Regions from separate parts of the Streptomyces sp. MMS24-W38 genome, predicted to be linked through region 1. Evidence: riboswitches for the same ligand, from Rfam matches in the RefSeq annotation. Region 1 holds a riboswitch; the other holds the start of a gene.
What was found. Region 1 has a riboswitch for S-adenosylmethionine ahead of thrC (threonine synthase). Riboswitches for the same ligand answer to the same signal wherever they lie in the genome.

Region 1 (9,060 bases):
GGCCCAGACTTTGGCTGTATCCAGTCGGGCGTGCGGCAGGAATTGACGGTTCCAGAACGGGGAGTCGGGACCGCGTTCCCCAACCTTACCGCGCTCAACCCCATGGAATTGCCCCCTCCGCTTCCCTCACGGAGGGGGCAACACGGTAAACATTCGGTAATCTCGATTACCGAGGGTAATGATCAGCCGCCGGCGACGGCCGGGATGATCGACACGCCGGCACCGTCCGGGGTCACCGTCTCCAGGCCCTGCTCGAAGCGGACGTCGTCGTCGTTGACGTAGACGTTGACGAAGCGGCGCAGCTTGCCCTGGTCGTCCAGGACCCGGGCGGAGATCCCGGTGTGGTTCTTCTCCAGGTCGGCGATGACGTCGCCGAGGGTCGCCCCCTCGGCGTTCACCTCGGCCTTGCCGCCGGTGTAGGTGCGCAGGATGGTCGGGATGCGAACGGTCACGCTCATGTGACTTGACCTCCAGTGACGATGAAAATGCTTTGCGTGTCGGCCGCCGGGCCGGCGGTGTCGGCCTGTGGAGCCGGTGCGAGACCTCGAACTGGGTACGTCCCGGGGGCCGTCGGCCGTGAAGCAGTACGCCCGGCGGGTGACCGCCGGCCTCCTCGGGACTGGCGAGAAGGAGGTCAGGCGAGGCCGGCCTCTCGGAACGACTCGAGGTTGGGACGGATGGTCGCGGTGAGGCCGGTGTCGGCCACCGCGTCCAGCGTCTTGAGACCGTCGCCGGTGTTGAGTACGACGGTGGTCAGGGACGGGTCCAGGACGCCGTTCTCGATCAGCTTCTTCGTGACGCCGACGGTCACACCGCCCGCGGTCTCGGCGAAGATGCCCTCGGTCCGGGCGAGCAGCCGGATGGCCTCCACGACCTGCTCGTCCGTCACGTCCTCCACCGCGCCGCCGGTGCGGCGCGCGATGTCCAGGACGTACGGGCCGTCGGCCGGGTTGCCGATGGCGAGCGACTTGGCGATGGTCTTCGGCTTCTGCGGCCGGACGACGTCGTGGCCCGCCTTGTACGCGGTCGACACCGGCGAGCAGCCCTCGGCCTGCGCGCCGAAGATCTTGTACGGCTTGTCCTCGACGAGGCCGAGCCGGATCAGCTCCTGCAGCCCCTTGTCGATCTTCGTGAGCTGCGAGCCGGAGGCTATGGGGACGACGATCTGGTCGGGCAGCCGCCAGCCGAGCTGCTCGCAGATCTCGTACGCGAGGGTCTTGGAGCCCTCGGCGTAGTACGGCCGCAGGTTGACGTTGACGAAGCCCCAGCCCTCGCCGGCCGGGTCGCCGATCAGCTCGGAGCAGAAGCGGTTCACGTCGTCGTAGTTGCCCTCGATGCCGACGAGTTCACCGCCGTAGACGGCGGCCATGACGACCTTGCCCTGCTCCAGGTCGTGCGGGATGAACACGCAGGAGCGCAGGCCGGCGCGGGCGGCGGCGGCGCCGACGGCACCGGCGAGGTTGCCCGTGGAGGAGCAGGACAGGGTGGTGAAGCCGAAGGCGCGGGCGGCCTCCAGGGCCTGGGCGACGACCCGGTCCTTGAAGGAGTGGGTCGGGTTGCCGGAGTCGTCCTTCACGAACAGGCCGCCGGTGACACCGAGTTCGCGGGCCAGGTTGTCGGCCTGGACGAGCTGGGTCCAGCCGGGGTTGATGTTCGGCCTGGTCGCCACGTCGGCGGGGACGGGCAGCAGGGGCGCGTAGCGCCAGATGTTCGCGGGGCCCGCCTCGATGCGCCGGCGGAGTTCCTCGGTGTCGTAGGCCGAGAAGTCGTAGGCGATCTCCAGCGGGCCGAAACACTCCTCGCACGCGAAGACGGGGCCGAGGGGGACGCGGTGGCCGCATTCGCGGCAGGACAGCGCGGCGGCGGGACCGAGATCGACGGAGGGCTCGGCGGATCCAGCGGCGGATACGGTGGTGCTTGCGACAGTCTGCGCAGCCATGTGAGGCGAGGCCCTTTCTCCTCATCTTCCTCACGACGTGTTTCGCCGTGAGACGGATTTGGCACCTTCCCTAGCCGGGAGCCTCGCGTGGACGATCAGCGATCAGCGTTCGGTGTTCCGCTGTGATCGTCGATCGACGGTGATCCACGAGAGCCGGCTGGAGGGTTGCCGGGGCTTCATCGGGCCGTGTCCCTCTGCCCCTCTGGATGAGCTGTATTCGGTTGTGTGTCATGCGGTGGTGCGATCGTGCACCGCGGACGCGAGGAGGGCCGTGACCCCCGGTGTGCAAGGGGCGTCCGCGTTGTTCAAGACTGTAACCGACGGCCAGGACGACGGAGAGGGCGCGTCCGAACCGCGAGATGGATCAACAGGTGTCAGGTGTATGGATCACAGAGGTGAGGAGCCGCAGACCGTGCTGGAAGAAGTCGAGCGCTGGCTGGCCGACCGCTCCTGGTCCGTGGCCGACCGCCCGCTGCACCGCGTCCTGGCCGCGAAGCGCGCCACGGGCCGGACGGTGAGCGTGGTACTGCCCGCGCTCAACGAGGAGGCGACGGTCGGTGACATCGTCGGGGTCGTCCGGCACGAGCTGATGCTCCGGGCCCCGCTGGTCGACGAGATCGTGGTCGTGGACTCCGGCTCGACCGACCGCACGTCCGAGGTGGCCGCGGCGGCGGGCGCGACGGTGGTGCACCGGGACACGATCCTGCCCCGCCTCCCCGCCGTGCCCGGCAAGGGCGAGGTGCTGTGGCGCTCCCTGCTCGTCACCCGGGGGGACATCGTCTGCTTCGTCGACGCGGACCTCAGGGAGTTCTCCGCCGACTTCGTCTCCGGCATCGTCGGCCCGCTGCTCACCGAGCCGGACGTCCACCTGGTGAAGGCGATGTACGACCGCCCCTTCACGCCGTCCGACGGGAGTGCCCCCGACACCGCAGCCACCGCCGCCACGGCCGGTCAGGGCGGCAGGGTCACGGAGCTGATGGCGCGCCCGCTGCTCAACATGCACTGGCCGCAGCTGGCAGGCTTCGTCCAGCCGCTCGGCGGCGAGTACGCGGCCCGGCGCTCGCTCCTGGAACAGCTGCCCTTCCCCGTCGGCTACGGCGTGGAACTGGGCATGCTGGTCGACGCCCTGCACCTGGTGGGGCTGGACGCCCTCGCCCAGGTCGACGTCGGCGTCCGCCTCCACCGCCACCAGGACGGCCGGGCCCTCGGCCGCATGGCCGCCGCGATCTACCGCACCGCCCAGCTCCGCCTGGCCCGCGGCCACCTGATCCGCCCCGCGCTCACCCAGTTCGAACGGATCGGGGGCACCTTCGAGCCCCGCACCTACTCGGTGGACACCGAGGAACGCCCCCCGATGGCGGAGATGGCCGAGTACCGGTCCCGCCGGGTGGCCTGAGCACGACGGGCACGCCCCGGCCGGAACGCCGGAACGAGTGACAACCGAGCCGTATACGGCTGATCCGTTACGTTTGAGCGTTTCGGAGGCGGGCTAGGTTGAGGCGTATGGCTTCCATGCAGGGTGCTCGGGTGCTGGTCGCGTCGAATCGCGGCCCCGTTTCGTACGCGGTGGAGGAGGACGGTTCACTGCGGGCCAGTCGCGGTGGCGGCGGGCTGGTGTCCGGGCTGTCGGCGATCGGGCCGGACGCGGGGTCGCTGTGGGTGTGTTCGGCGCTGTCCGACGGCGACCGTGAGGCCGTGCGGCGCGGGGTCGGCGAGGACGGCGTGCGGATGCTGGACATCCCGGCGGACGTGCACGCCGACGCGTACAACGGCATCGCCAACTCGGTGCTGTGGTTCGTGCACCACATGCTGTACCAGACGCCGGTGGAGCCCGTCTTCGACGCGGAGTTCCGGCGGCAGTGGGCCTCCTACGAGGCCTACAACCGGGCCTTCGCCGAGGCGCTGGCCGAGGAGGCGGCGCAGGGGGCCGCAGTGGTGGTGCAGGACTACCACCTGACGCTGGTCCCGGGGCTGCTCCGGGAGCTCCGCCCCGACCTGCACATCGGCCACTTCTCGCACACGCCGTGGGCGCCGCCGGAGTACTTCGGGATGCTGCCCGACGACATCGCCGTGCAGGTGCTGCGCGGCATGCTGGGCGCGGACCGGCTCGGCTTCCTCACCCACCGCTGGGCGGACGCGTTCACCGCGTGCTGCGAGCGGTTCGCGGGCGGGCTCGGCGACACCCGGATCGGCGTGCACGGGCTGGGTGCCGACGCGGACTTCCTGCGCGGGCGCGCGCGGGAGGCGGATGTCGAGGAGCGGCTCGGCGTGCTGCGCGAGGAGATCGGCACGGCTCCCGACGGCACCGCGCGGCGGACGGTCGTCCGGGTCGACCGGACCGAGCTGTCGAAGAACATCGTGCGCGGTCTGCTGGCGTACCGGCAGCTCCTCGAGGACCACCCCGAGTGGCGCGAACGGGTGGTGCACCTCGCCTTCGCCTACCCGTCCCGGCAGGACCTCGCCGTGTACCGCGACTACACCGCCGAGGTGCAGCGGGTCGCCGAGGAGATCAACGAGCGGTACGGGACACCCGGCTGGCGTCCGGTCGTGCTGCACGTCAGGGACGACTTCGCGCGCTCGCTGGCCGCGTACCGGCTGGCCGACGTGGCGCTGGTCAACCCCATCCGGGACGGTATGAACCTGGTCGCCAAGGAGATCCCGATCCTCGCCGAGGGGGGCTGTGCGCTGGTGCTGTCCCGGGAGGCGGGCGCGCACGAGGAGCTGGGCGAGGACGCGATCACCGTCAACCCGTACGACGTGGTCGACACGGCGCGCGCCCTGCACGAGGCCCTCACGATGGGCCCGGCGGAACGGACCGAAGGCGCCAAGCGCCTGACCGCGGCGGCGACCGCGCTGCCACCGGAACAGTGGTTCCTGGACCAGTTGAACGCCCTCCGCGAGGAGTCGTAGGCCCTGCGGGGACCGGCCCTGGACGGCCGGTCGGGGTGGCGTGCGGCGGGGTGGGCGTGGATAGGTTGGCGGTATGGGCAGTCACACGGATTCCACGGACCCGAATGCCACGCACTCGAACACCGTCGGCCCGGACGCCGCGGAGCCCCTGCCGACGCCCGCCACGCGGGCCGGGCGGGAGGGGCTCGACGCGTTGCTCGCGCGGCCGGGGAAGGCGTTGATCGGCCTCGACTTCGACGGCACGCTCTCGCCGATCGTGCCCGACCCGGAGCAGGCCCGCGCCCACCCGGAGGCGGTGCCCGCGCTCACCGCGCTCGCCCCGGAGGTGGCCTCCGTGGCGGTGATCACGGGCCGGCCGCCCGAGGTCGCGGTGCGCAACGGCGGCTTCGCGGGCGCCCCCGGTCTGGAGCGCCTGGTCGTCCTCGGCCACTACGGCGCCGAACGCTGGGACGCCGCCACCGGCGACATCACCGCGCCTCCCCCGCACCCCGGCGTCGCCTGCGTCCGCGCGGAACTGCCGGGGCTGCTCGACCGGGTCGGCGCCGACGAAGGCGTGTGGACCGAGGAGAAGGGCCGCGCGGTGGCCGTCCACACCCGCAGGGCCGCCGACCCCCAGGCCGCGTTCGAGGCGCTGCGCGGGCCGCTGTCCGAGCTGGCGGCCCGGCACGGCCTGGTCGTGGAGCCCGGCCGCATGGTCCTGGAGCTGCGTCCGCCGGGGACGGACAAGGGCGTGGCCCTGCTGGAGTACGCCCGCGAGATCGGCGCCGGGTCCGTCCTCTACGCGGGGGACGACCTGGGTGACCTTCCCGCCTACGCCGCCGTCGAGGAGCTCCGCTCCGACGGCGTCCCCGGCCTGCTGGTCTGCAGCGGCAGCGACGAGGTCACCGAGCTGAGGGAACGCGCGGACCTGGTGGTCGACGGCCCCGCCGGAGTCGTGCGCCTGCTCCGGGCGCTGGCGTCGTCCCTGCGCGCCGCCTGACCCGCCCTGCTCCACGAGCCCTGCCCGGCGTCCGGCGCCCGGCGTCCGGCCCTGGGCGCGGGCCCGGCGTCTTGGCCCCGGGATCGTCCGAGTGCGGCTCCCGGCACCCGGGCCCGCCCGGCGGGCGCGCCTCCGCGTCCCGCGTCCCGGTGCCGCTCCGGTGTCCCCCGCGCACAAATGCGTCCGCCGCCGGCTGCTCGGGCTCCCGGACGCATCCGAGCACGGCTCCGGCACCCCGGCCCGCCCGCCGGGATCGGCTCCGGCGCTCCGGTCGGCCGCGTTCAGCGCTCCGTGCGGCGGGACTCGCGGATGCGTCTGAGCCGGTTCACCGTGACCGGGTCGTGGGCCAGGGCGCGGGGGTCGTCGAGCAGGGCGTTGAGGAGCTGGTAGTAGCGCACCGGGGGCAGGCCCAGCTCCTCGCGTATCGCCCGTTCCTTCACGCCGGGGCCGAGGAAGCCGCGGCGCTCCAGCGCGATGATGTCCTGCTCGCGCCGGGCCAGCCGTTCCTCATCCATGCCCCGACGGTAGCCCCTGCCACTGACATCCGGTCACCGGCAAGGGCTGCGGGGAGAGTCCTAGCGCGAGCTCTCCGCGCGCGTCGCGGTCGCCTGGAGGCCGCCCAGCACGCCCTTGGGGCTGCCGCCCGGGGCGACCGCCTTGCCGATCTGCTCCTTGATGGCCACGTTGACCGCGGCCCAGGAGGTGTTGCCGACCGGGTAGAGCTCCGAGGTGGCCAGCTCGTCGAGGAAGGGCTTGAGGTCCTTGTCCCGCTCGGACCCGTCCATCGCCCGGGACGCGGAGCTGGTGACCGGCAGCAGGCTGTAGTCGCGGGAGAAGTCGAGCACGTTCTCCTCGCTGTAGACGAAGTCGAGGAACTCGCCGATCTCGTCACCGTGGCCGTTCTTGTTGAAGGCCATCATCCAGTCGGCGACCCCGAGCGTGGCCCGGCTCTCGCCGTCGATCCCCGGCGTCGGCACGGTGCCGAACTCCACGCCCTTCTTCTCGGCCGTCTCGATCAGCGAGGGATGGCCGTTCAGCATGCCGACGTCGCCGTCGGCGAAGGCGGCGAACGCTTCGGCGCGGTCGAGCTTGCCGGGCGCCACCGGGCCGGTCAGGCCCTTGCCGACCAGCTCGTCCTTCAGCCAGGTGACGGTCGCGGTGTTCTCCGCGGAGTCGAAGCCGTAGGAGCCCAGGGAGTCGATGTAGCCGCCCTTGCCGCTGAGCAGCCACTGCATGGTCTCGGCCTGCGCCTCCTCCGGGCCGAGGGGGAGCGCGTAGGGGTACTTCACGCCCTCCGCCTTGAGCACCTCGGCGTTCGCGGCGAGCTCGTCCCAGGTCTTCGGCGGGGTGAGGCCGGCGTCCTCGAACAGGGTCTTGTTGTAGAACAGCACGCGCGTGGAGGAGGCGAACGGCATACCGTACTGCACGCCGTTGACCTGGCCCGCGTTGGCCAACTGCGAGACGAAGTCGGCCTGGACGGGGATGGAGAGCACGTCGTCGGCCTTGTAGAGCAGGCCCTCGGCGGCGTAGTCGGCGTAGGCGCCGATCTGGGCCATGTCCGGCGGGTCGCCCGCGTCGACCATCTTCTTGACCTCGCGGTCGACGTCGTTCCAGGAGTGGACGCTGACGTCGATCTTCACGCCCGGGTGCTCGGCCTCGTACTGCTTCGTCAGGGCGGCCCAGTACTTCTCGGAGCTGTCGGCCTCGCCGGTGCCGTAGTCGGCGGCAACCAGTTTCAGCGTCACGTCGGAGGAGCCTTCGCCGACACCGCATCCGCCGAGGACTCCCGTCAGCCCCAGTGCGGACACCGCCGCGATCGTCCTTGCCAAGCCCCGCCGCTGCACTGCTTCTTTCCCCAACCCGGCGCCCCGCGCCATCCGTTCGAAAGTTTTCCGGTAGTCCGATAGTCGGAATAAGGTCTACACCACACAAGTGGACTAGACCTCTTGTGGGTCCCGGGGCCACACTGTTCCACGTGAAACACGTCATCGCCCTCGATGTGGGCGGCACCGGGATGAAGGCTGCCCTGGTCGGAGCGGACGGCGAGCTGCTGCACCGGGCCCGCCGCGCCACCGGCCGGGACCGCGGCCCGGACGCGGTCGTCGCCGGCATCCTCGGCTTCGCCGCCGAACTCCGCGCCCATGGCGTCGAGCACTACGGCGAGCCCGCCTCCGCCGCGGGCCTCGCCGTCCCCGGCATCGTCGACGAGGCGGAGGGCGTCGCCGTCTACTCCGCCAACCTCGGCTGGCGCGACGTCCCGCTGCGCGCGCTGCTCGCCCAGCGGCTCGGTGGTCTCCCCGTCGCCCTCGGCCACGACGTCCGCACCGGCGGGCTCGCCGAGGGCCGCGTCGGGGCGGGCCGGGGCGCCGACCGGTTCCTGTTCGTCCCGCTGGGCACCGGCATCGCGGGCGCCATCGGCATCGACGGCCGGGTGGAGGCGGGCGCGCACGGCTTCGCCGGAGAGATCGGCCACATCGTCGTACGGCCCGGGGGCGCCCCCTGCCCGTGCGGTCAGCGCGGCTGCCTGGAGCGGTTCGCGTCCGCGGCGGCGGTCAGCGAGGCCTGGGCGGCGGCCTGCGGCGACCCGGGGGCGGACGCGGCCGACTGCGCCAAGGCCGTGGAGTCCGGCGACGCACGGGCCCGGGAGGTCTGGCAGGAGGCCGTCGACGCCCTCGCCGACGGGCTGGTCACCGCGCTCACCCTGCTGGACCCGCGCACCCTGATCATCGGTGGCGGGCTGGCCGAGGCAGGAGAAACCTTGTTCACGCCGCTGCGGGAGGCGGTCCGACGACGGGTCACCTTCCAGAAACTGCCGTCCCTGGTCCCGGCCGCCCTCGGGGACACCGCCGGATGCCTGGGCGCGGGACTCCTCGCCTGGGATCTCCTCGAGACCACCGTCACCACTGTCACCGCCACCACCGCCCCCTCGGACGACTCCTCGGAGGTAACCGCCTGATGGCCCCCACGAAGGTTCTCACCGGTGCCCGGGTGGTACTGCCCACCGGGACCGTGGACGACGGCCGCGTGATCGTCGACGGCACGCGCATCGTCGCCACGGCCCCCGCGAACGCCTCCTCCGGCACTCCGGGGAACACCTCCTCCGACGTCCCCGGGAACGCCGCCGAGACGCTCGACCTGACCGGTCACTGGCTGGTCCCCGGCTTCGTCGACCTCCACAACCACGGCGGCGGCGGCGCGTCCTTCACCTCCGGAACGGTCGACGACGTCCTCA
Region 2 (9,060 bases), 1.4 Mb from region 1:
GGCAAGGAGCGCACCGTACAGATGCGCAGCAGCACCATCGGCATAGCCGAGGGCTCCGCCGAGTCGTACGACATGCCCGTCCACTTCGCCACCCGGGTGACCTGGAGCGGCGAGTACGTGCACGCCGCCCCCTGGTCCGTCGGCTCCCAGGGCTACGCCAACGTCAGCCACGGCTGCGTCGGCATGAGCACCGGCGAGGCAGAGTGGTTCTACAACACCATTCGCAGGGGCGACCTGGTCACGGTCGTGAACTCGGGCGGCGCCGACATGGATCCGTTCGGCAACGGCTTCGGCGACTGGAACCTCAGCTGGACCGACTGGCGCGCGGGCAGCGCCCTGACGGGCGGCGCCGCGGGAGGTCCCGCCCCGGAGGAGAAGGCGCGCCTGCGCCCGCAGCCGACCTGAGAGTCACCGCGGGCGCCGCGCCGGTGAGGACCGTGCGTCAGACGTTCAGGGCGCTTTTCTGCCGCAGCAGGGAGGCGAGGGCCGAGGCGAACTCCACCGGCTCCACCGGCAGCGTCACAGCCGCCTCCGCACGGCTCCAGGTGGCCAGCCAGGCGTCCTGGGGACGGCCCATGAGCAGCAGCACCGGCGGACACTCGAAGATCTCGTCCTTGATCTGCCGGCACACGCCCATGCCGCCCATGGGTGTGGCCTCGCCGTCCAGGACGCAGACGTCGATGCCGCCCCGGTCCAGCTCCTCGAGGACGGCCGGGACGGTCGCGCACTCCAGGAACTCCACGACGGGCGTGTCCGGGGCCGGCCGCCGACCGGTGGCGAGCCGCACCTGCTCCCGGGTGTTGGCGTTGTCGCTGTAGACCAGCACCGTGGCGGTCGCCTGCATTGTTCCTCCACGCTTCTGAGGGGGCTCGGCATCGTCGGTACCGCGCGTGCCGATGGCGCGGATGCTACCCCTTCCGACAGCTTGTCAACACTGGTTCGGACGTCACTTCGATGGGCCATCCGGGCACTACAGGAGGGGCGAACACACCGAACGGCACCCCCCGGGGTGAGGGCGGGATAAGCGACCGACATAATGTCGGCGTGGCGACAGCAACGACAGTAGACACCGGGCACGCGCTCCCGTCGGTCAACCGACCGAACCTCACCAGCGTCGGAACCATCATCTGGCTGAGTTCCGAGCTGATGTTCTTCGCGGCCCTCTTCGCGATGTACTTCACCCTGCGATCGGTGACCGGACCCGACTTCTGGTCGAAGCAGGCCGACACCCTGAACTTCCCGTTCTCGGCGACGAACACCACGGTCCTGGTGCTCTCCTCACTCACCTGCCAGCTCGGCGTGTTCGCAGCCGAGCGCGGTGACGTGAAGAAGCTCCGGGCGTGGTTCATCGTCACGTTCATCATGGGCTCGGTCTTCATCGGCGGTCAGGTCCTGGAATACACCGAGTTGGTCAAGCACTACGGTCTGACCATCTCCTCCGACCCGTACGGCTCGGTCTTCTATCTGACCACCGGCTTCCACGGCCTGCACGTTCTGGGCGGCCTGTTCGCCTTCCTGCTGGTCCTCGGCCGGACCTACGCGGCTCGGAGGTTCACCCATGACCAGGCGACGGCGGCCATCGTCGTGTCCTACTACTGGCATTTCGTCGATGTCGTCTGGATCGGCCTTTTCGCCACGATCTACATGATCAAGTAGGCGGGCTCGAATCCGCGCGCTCGAAGAGCGCACCTATCCAGAAGCATCGACGCAGAAGATCCTGACACCGGGGTAATCCGTGAAAAAGCTCTCCGCACGACGACGCCACCCGTTGGCGGCGCTCGTCGTTCTGCTCCTCGCGCTGGCATGCACCGGGGGGCTGTACGCCGTGTTCGCACCCGCGAGCAAGGCGCAGGCCGACGAAACCGCCCAGTCCCTCGCCATCGAGGAGGGCAAGAAGCTCTACGCCGTCGGCTGCGCCAGCTGCCACGGCACCGGCGGTCAGGGCAGCACCGACGGCCCCAGCCTGGTCGGCGTGGGTGCCGCGGCCGTTGACTTCCAGGTGGCCACCGGCCGGATGCCGGCCGCCACCTCGCAGAGCGCGCAGCTCCCGCGGAAGAAGGCCGTCTACAACCAGGCCGAGATCGACCAGCTGGCGGCGTACATCGCCTCCCTGGGTGCCGGCCCGGCCGTTCCCACCGAGGAGCAGTACGGCCCCGAGGGCGCCGACATCGCCAAGGGCGGTGAGCTGTTCCGCAACAACTGCGCGCAGTGCCACAACTTCACCGGCAAGGGCGGTGCGCTCACGCACGGCAAGTACGCCCCGAGCCTTGACAACGTGGACCCCAAGCACATCTACGAGGCCATGCTGACCGGCCCGCAGAACATGCCCTCCTTCCCCGACGGTTCACTGTCGGAGCAGAACAAGAAGGACGTCATCGCCTACGTGAACGCGGTCAACGGCAAGGAGACCGACAGCCCCGGCGGCCTGGCGCTCGGCGGGCTCGGCCCGGTCGCCGAAGGTCTGTTCGCATGGATCTTCGGACTCGGCGGGCTGATCGTGATCGCCGCCTGGGTCGCCGCTCGGACCGCAAAGGCCAGGAAGTCATGAGTAGCCAAGAGACTCCCGACGAGAAGCTGCCCGCGGAGCAGGGCGCCGCGCACGGCGCGATCCGCGTCGCGGACGAGAAGAACCCGTTCGCCGACCCCGGGCTGCCTCCGCACGAGCCCCGGATCCAGGACGTCGACGAGCGGGCCGCCAAGCGGTCCGAGCGTACGGTCGCCCTCCTGTTCACGGTGTCGATGCTGGCCACCGTCGCCTTCATCGCCGCGTACGTGGCGATCCCGATCGACAAGTCCGTCTTCATCTTCCCGCTCGGTCGGATCGGCGCGCTGAACTTCGCGCTCGGTACGACCCTCGGCATCGCCCTGTTCACCATCGGCGTCGGCGCGGTCCACTGGGCCCGCACGCTGATGTCGGACCAGGAGCTCACCGACGAGCGGCACCCGATCACGGCCTCGCCCGAGGTCCGCGAGAAGGTCATGGACGACTTCCGCCAGGGCGCCAAGGAGTCGGCGCTCGGACGGCGCAAGCTGATCCGCAACACGATGTTCGGCGCGCTCGCCCTGTTCCCGCTCTCCGGAGTGGTGCTGCTGCGTGACCTCGGGCCGCTGCCCGAGGACAAGCTGCGCAACACCCTGTGGTCCAAGGGCAAGCTGCTCATCAACATGAACACGAACGAGCCCATGCGGCCGTCCGACATCGCCGTGGGCTCGCTGACCTTCGCCAAGCCCCAGGGCCTGGAGGAGGACCAGCACGAGTTCATGAACGAGATCGCCAAGGCCGCCCTGATGCTCGTCCGCATCCAGCCGGACGACATCAAGGACAAGCAGTCGCTCGAGTGGTCGCACCAGGGCATCCTCGCGTACTCGAAGATCTGTACCCATGTCGGTTGCCCGATCTCCCTGTACGAGCAGCAGACGCACCATGCGCTGTGCCCCTGCCACCAGTCCACCTTCGACCTTGCCGACGGCGCCCGGGTCATCTTCGGTCCCGCCGGACACGCCCTGCCGCAGCTGCGCATCGGTGTGAACAACGAGGGCTACCTCGAAGCGCTCGGCGACTTCGACGAGCCCGTCGGTCCTGCATTCTGGGAGCGCGGATGAGTACCACGACCAGCAGCACGAACCCATCGGGCGCGGGCCGCTCCCGCGGGAAGACGCCGGCCGGCGAACGGGTCGCCGACTGGGCGGACAGCCGGCTGGGGATCTACTCCCTGGCCAAGGCCAACATGCGCAAGATCTTCCCGGACCACTGGTCGTTCATGCTGGGTGAGGTCTGCCTCTACAGTTTCATCATCATCATCCTCACGGGTGTGTATCTGACGCTGTTCTTCCACCCGTCGATGAACGAGGTGGTGTACCACGGCAGTTACGTCCCGATGCAGGGACAGCTGATGAGTGAGGCGTACAAGTCGACGCTCGACATCAGCTTCGACATCCGCGGTGGTCTGCTGATCCGGCAGATCCACCACTGGGCGGCGATCGTCTTCCTCGCCGGCATGTTCGTGCACATGATGCGCGTGTTCTTCACCGGCGCGTTCCGCAAGCCGCGTGAGATCAACTGGGTGTTCGGCTTCCTGCTGTTCGTCCTGGGCATGTTCACCGGTTTCACCGGTTACTCGCTCCCGGACGACCTGCTCTCCGGCACCGGTGTCCGCTTCACGCAGGGCGCGATCCTGTCCGTGCCGATCGTCGGCACGTACATCTCGATGTTCCTGTTCGGCGGGGAGTTCCCGGGGACGGACTTCGTCGCCCGGTTCTACTCGATCCACATCCTGCTGCTGCCGGGCATCATGCTCGGCCTCGTGGTGGCGCACCTGATCCTGGTCTTCTACCACAAGCACACGCAGTTCGCGGGTCCCGGCAAGACCAACAAGAACGTCGTGGGCATGCCGCTCCTGCCGGTGTACATCGCCAAGGCCGGAGGCTTCTTCTTCCTGGTCTTCGGTGTACTGGCCGTCATCTCGGCGACCGTGTCGATCAACGCGATCTGGAACATCGGTCCCTACCGGCCGGACATGGTCTCCACCGGGGCTCAGCCCGACTGGTACATGGGCTTCGCCGAGGGCCTGGTCCGTGCCATGCCCGGCTGGGAAGTCAACTTCTGGGGTCACACGCTGGTTCTGGGCGTCTTCATCCCGCTGGCGCTGTTCGGCGTCTTCCTCGCGATGATCGCGCTCTACCCGTTCATCGAGTCCTGGATCACCGGGGACAAGCGCGAGCACCACATCCTGGACCGGCCGCGCAACGCCCCGACCCGCACGGCCTTCGGTGTCGCCTGGGTCACCGCGTACATGATCATGTTGATCGGTGGTGGCAACGACATCGTCGCCACGCACTTCAACCTCTCGATCAACGCGGTCACCTGGTTCGTCCGCATCGGGTTCTTCCTGGGACCGGTCGTCGCGTTCATCGTCACCAGGCGGATCTGCCTCGGCCTGCAGCGCCGGGACAAGGACAAGGTGCTGCACGGCCGCGAGTCGGGCATCATCAAGCGCCTGCCGCACGGTGAGTTCATCGAGGTCCACGAGCCGCTCAGCCAGGAACAGCTGCACACCCTCACGGCGCACCACCAGTACGAGCCGGTCGAGATCGGCCCGCTGGTCGACGAGAACGGCGTCGAACGCAAGGTGAAGCCGGCCGAGAGGCTGCGCGCCAAGCTCAGCAAGGAGTACTACGGCGAGGGGTCCCAGATCCCGAAGCCGACCGTCGAGGAGTACAGGGAGATCACGAGCGGCCACGGCCACCACTGATCACCTGAACCTCGTACGACATCCAAGTCGCCACACGACGGCGAAGGGCCCCCGTCCGCAGACCGGACGGGGGCCCTTCGCCGTGCTCCGGGCTGGATAAGGTGGGGGGTGAAACCCCTTTACACCTGTCTATGACCCAGGAGCGGCAGATGAGCGCTGTGACCCCCGCAGGAGGCAATACCGCGGCGGACCGCTCCTGGCCCGTCCTGCTGAACGGACTGCTGGACGGACACGACCTGTCCGCCGACGACACCGCCTGGGCGATGGACCTGATCATGCGCGGTGAGGCCACCGACGCGCAGATCGCCGGGTTCGCCGTGTCCCTGCGGGCCAAGGGCGAGACGGTCGACGAGATCGTCGGCTGCGTCCGGGCGATGTACGACCACGCCATCGCGATCGAGGTGCCGGGGGAGACCGTCGACATCGTCGGCACCGGTGGCGACGGCGCCAAGACGGTGAACATCTCCACGATGTCCTCGATCGTCGTCGCGGGCACCGGGGCGAAGGTCGTCAAGCACGGGAGCCGGGCCGCCTCCTCCGCGTCCGGTGCCTCCGACGTCCTGGAGAAGCTCGGCGTCAACCTGGAGCTGACCCCGCAGCGAGTCGCCGAGGTCGCCGAGCAGGCCGGGATCACCTTCTGCTTCGCGGTGAAGTTCCACCCGGCGCTGCGCCATGTGGCCGCCGCGCGAGGACAGCTGGGCATCCGTACGGTGTTCAACTTCCTGGGCCCGCTGGCCAACCCGGCCCGGGTCCGGGCCCAGGCCGTCGGGGTCGCCGACCCGAGGATGGCGCCGATCATGGCCGGTGTGTTCGCCGACCGCGGCCACTCCTCGCTGGTGTTCCGCGGTGACGACGGCCTCGACGAGCTGACGACCACCGGCACCTCGCGGGTGTGGGTGGTCCGGGACGGCAAGGTGACCGAGGAGCACTTCGACCCGCGGGACGTCGGCATCGAGCCCGTGCCGCTGGAGGCGCTGCGCGGCGCCGACGCCTCGTACAACGCCGAGGTCGCCAGGCGGCTGCTGGACGGCGAGCGGGGCCCGGTGCGGGACGCGGTGCTGCTGAACTCGGCGGCGGCGCTGGTGGCGCTGAAGCCGGGCGCCGGGGCCCTGGCGGAGCAGATCCGGGCGGGGATGGCCGAGGCCGCCGAGTCCATCGACTCGGGAGCCGCCAAGCGAGTCCTGGAGCACTGGGTGGCGGTCAGCAACGCGTGAACCGCCGCCGCGGCGGGCCGGCCCCCGTTCGGCCGCCGCCCGGCCGCATCCGACGCGACAGGGCGCGGTCCGGAACCGTCCAGGATCCGGACCGCGCCTCGCGCGTCGCGGACCGTGTGGCAGGATCTGGGACCAGGTCACGAGTGACAGCCATCAGGCCCCGGCCGGCTGTCCGGCAACCCTCCGTCCGTGGCGGGGTGCCCCGGGTGAGGACCAGGCCGCGAGCAGCAGGGCTCGCGGCAAGCGCGGACCCCTCGCACTCGATCGAGTGGACACACCAGGGGTCCTGGTCGTTCGAGGGAGCCTCCCAGTGAAACAGCGAATGCGCTAGGGCGTTTCTGACGGCCCGGAAGAGGCCGCAGAGCCCCGCCTCCGCACCCCTTTTCGCCTCTCCCACGCTCGAGCCGTGTGCGCTCGCGTGGTGATTCCGCCTGCCTCCACGGGAGTTCACCCATGTCCGTCTCCGCCGTCGCCACTGTCCCAGCCGTCTCTGCTGTCTCCGCTGTCACCCCCGCCCCCGCCCCCGCCGTCGCCGGCGACCGGTTCGGCGGTGCGCTGCTGCCGGTCCTGGGGCGCGACGTCGCCGTCCCGCTCGTCACCGGCGGCGAGATCGGCCACGCCGCGCTCGACTACGCCGCCAGCGCCCCCGCACTCCAGCGTGTGTGGGACGACGTGGCCGCGTACGCGCCGTACTACGGCAGCGTCCACCGGGGCGCGGGACATCTCTCCCGGCTCTCCACCGACCTCTTCGAGAACGCCCGCCGGACCGTCGCCGAGTTCCTCGACTGCCGCATCGAGGACAGCCCGGGCGAAGCCCGGTCCGGCAAGGGCGGTGGTGGGCGGCGGGAGGGCGATCAGGTCGTCTTCACCCGGTCCACCACCGACTCGCTCAACCTGCTCGCCGCCGCCCTCCCGGACGACTGCCGGGTCTTCGTCTTCGAGACCGAGCACCACGCCTCGCTGCTGCCCTGGCGCGGCGGTTCCCGCGTCACCCTCCTCGACGCCCCGGACAGTCCGGAGCAGGCCGTGCGGTCCCTGGAGCACGCCCTCGCCGACCGTGAGCCGCACGGCCCGGCCCTGGTCTGCGTCACCGGTGCCTCCAACGTCACCGGCGAGCTGTGGCCCGTACGGGAGCTGGCCGCCGCCGCCCACGCGCACGGCGCCCGGATCGTCCTGGACGCCGCCCAGCTCGCCCCGCACCGCGCGGTGAGCGTGCGTGACCTGGACGTCGACTGGGTGGCCTTCTCCGGGCACAAGCTGTACGCGCCGTTCGGCTCCGGTGTCCTGGCCGGCCGGGCCGACTGGCTGCGCCAGGCCGAGCCCTACCTCGCGGGCGGCGGCGCCAGCCGCACCGTCACCCGGCGCGAGGACGGTTCGCTGGACGTCCGGTGGCACGACGGCGCGGCCCGGCACGAGGCGGGCTCGCCCAACGTCATCGGAGCCCACGCCATCGCCTCGGCCTGCGAGGCGCTCCGTGAGGCCGGTTTCGACGCGCTGGCCGCCCGCGAGGAGCGGCTGATCCGCACGGTACGGGACGGGCTCGCGGACGTGCCCGAGGTGCGGTTCCTGTCCCTGTTCGGGGACGACGCGCCGCGCGTCGGCGTGCTCTCCTTCGTCGTCGACGGCTGGAACAGCTCCCACTTCGCCGCGGCCCTGTCCGCCGAGTACGGCATCGGCGTCCGGGACGGGCTGTTCTGCGCCCACCCGCTGCTGCGCGCCCTGCTCGGCGGTGACCCGCGGACCCCGGGCGAGTGCGGTGCCCCCGAGGCGGCGTCCGGCGAGAGGCCCCTCGACGCGATCCGCGTCAGCTTCGGCGCGGGCACACCGGACGAACACGTGGAGCGCTTCGTCCGCGCCGTCAGGGAGCTCGTGCGGGACGGCGCCCGGTGGAGCTACCGCACGGTCGACGGCCGCTGCGTACCGGACACGTCCGCCTGAGCCGGGCCGCCCGGGGCGGCGGCGGGCCGGAGCCCGGCGGAGGCGGGACCGGGCAGCCGGGTGCCCAGGACGATCATGCGCAGGGCGCGTTCCGTGGCGCCGGTGAGGAGTTCGGCGCCGCGACCGGGCTCACCCCGACGCCCACGGAGGCCGCGACCACCAGTGGCACCAGGACCGAGGAACGGGCGGAAGGGGACTGCAGGACCAGATGGGCCGCCGTACCGGCCACGACGACCACGGCCAGGAACAGCATCGGGGTCAGGGCCGTGGGAAGCCCGCCGACCAGCCACTTCGCCGACCCCGACTCGGAGAGCGCGACGCCCGTCGCCGTCGTCGCCGCAATGAGCAGCAGCAGCGGCCAGGGCACCGTCTTCAGCGCGTCCTTCAGCCGTACGGTGCCCAGGGCGGGCAGGCTGGCGAGGCGGCGACGACCGAGCCGATCAACGCGACCACGGCGGACGGCACCCGGTGCAGTGGTTCGCTGCACCACAGGGCCACCACCGCGCCGAGCAGCAGGGCGCAGCGCTTCTCGGCCTGCGTCCAGGGGCCGGTGACCGGGCGGTCGCTGCGTCAGCGTCGTCACTCGCAGGGCTGTCGGTCACCGAGAGCCGGTCCACGACCTCGTCGCTCGGCGTCGGCCCGGGCCGCCCGGCCGT

Region 2: linked by a shared signal. The riboswitch ahead of AC6F7H_RS21555 (aminotransferase class V-fold PLP-dependent enzyme) and the one ahead of thrC (threonine synthase) in region 1 are both predicted to bind S-adenosylmethionine.

What each region holds. Positions count from the first base shown of each region.
Region 1 covers NZ_JCBCPP010000001.1:3,567,426-3,576,485, reverse strand. Annotated here, with positions in the region: gene AC6F7H_RS15235 (ubiquitin-like small modifier protein 1) at 183-458, opposite strand; gene thrC (threonine synthase) at 635-1,939, opposite strand; SAM riboswitch class I at 1,958-2,152, opposite strand; gene AC6F7H_RS15225 (glucosyl-3-phosphoglycerate synthase) at 2,352-3,335, shown strand; gene AC6F7H_RS15220 (alpha,alpha-trehalose-phosphate synthase (UDP-forming)) at 3,443-4,849, shown strand; gene otsB (trehalose-phosphatase) at 4,923-5,828, shown strand; gene AC6F7H_RS15210 (DUF3263 domain-containing protein) at 6,110-6,343, opposite strand; gene AC6F7H_RS15205 (extracellular solute-binding protein) at 6,404-7,672, opposite strand; gene AC6F7H_RS15200 (ROK family protein) at 7,843-8,784, shown strand; gene nagA (N-acetylglucosamine-6-phosphate deacetylase) at 8,784-9,060, shown strand, end outside.
Region 2 covers NZ_JCBCPP010000001.1:4,957,664-4,966,723, forward strand. Annotated here, with positions in the region: gene AC6F7H_RS21520 (L,D-transpeptidase) at 1-405, shown strand, start outside; gene AC6F7H_RS21525 (response regulator) at 443-844, opposite strand; gene ctaE (aa3-type cytochrome oxidase subunit III) at 1,045-1,656, shown strand; gene qcrC (cytochrome bc1 complex diheme cytochrome c subunit) at 1,736-2,548, shown strand; gene qcrA (cytochrome bc1 complex Rieske iron-sulfur subunit) at 2,545-3,603, shown strand; gene qcrB (cytochrome bc1 complex cytochrome b subunit) at 3,600-5,252, shown strand; gene trpD (anthranilate phosphoribosyltransferase) at 5,402-6,466, shown strand; SAM riboswitch class IV at 6,602-6,718, shown strand; gene AC6F7H_RS21555 (aminotransferase class V-fold PLP-dependent enzyme) at 6,920-8,404, shown strand; partial or broken gene AC6F7H_RS21560 (glycerate kinase) at 8,359-8,529, opposite strand; partial or broken gene AC6F7H_RS21565 (SLC13 family permease) at 8,502-8,971, opposite strand.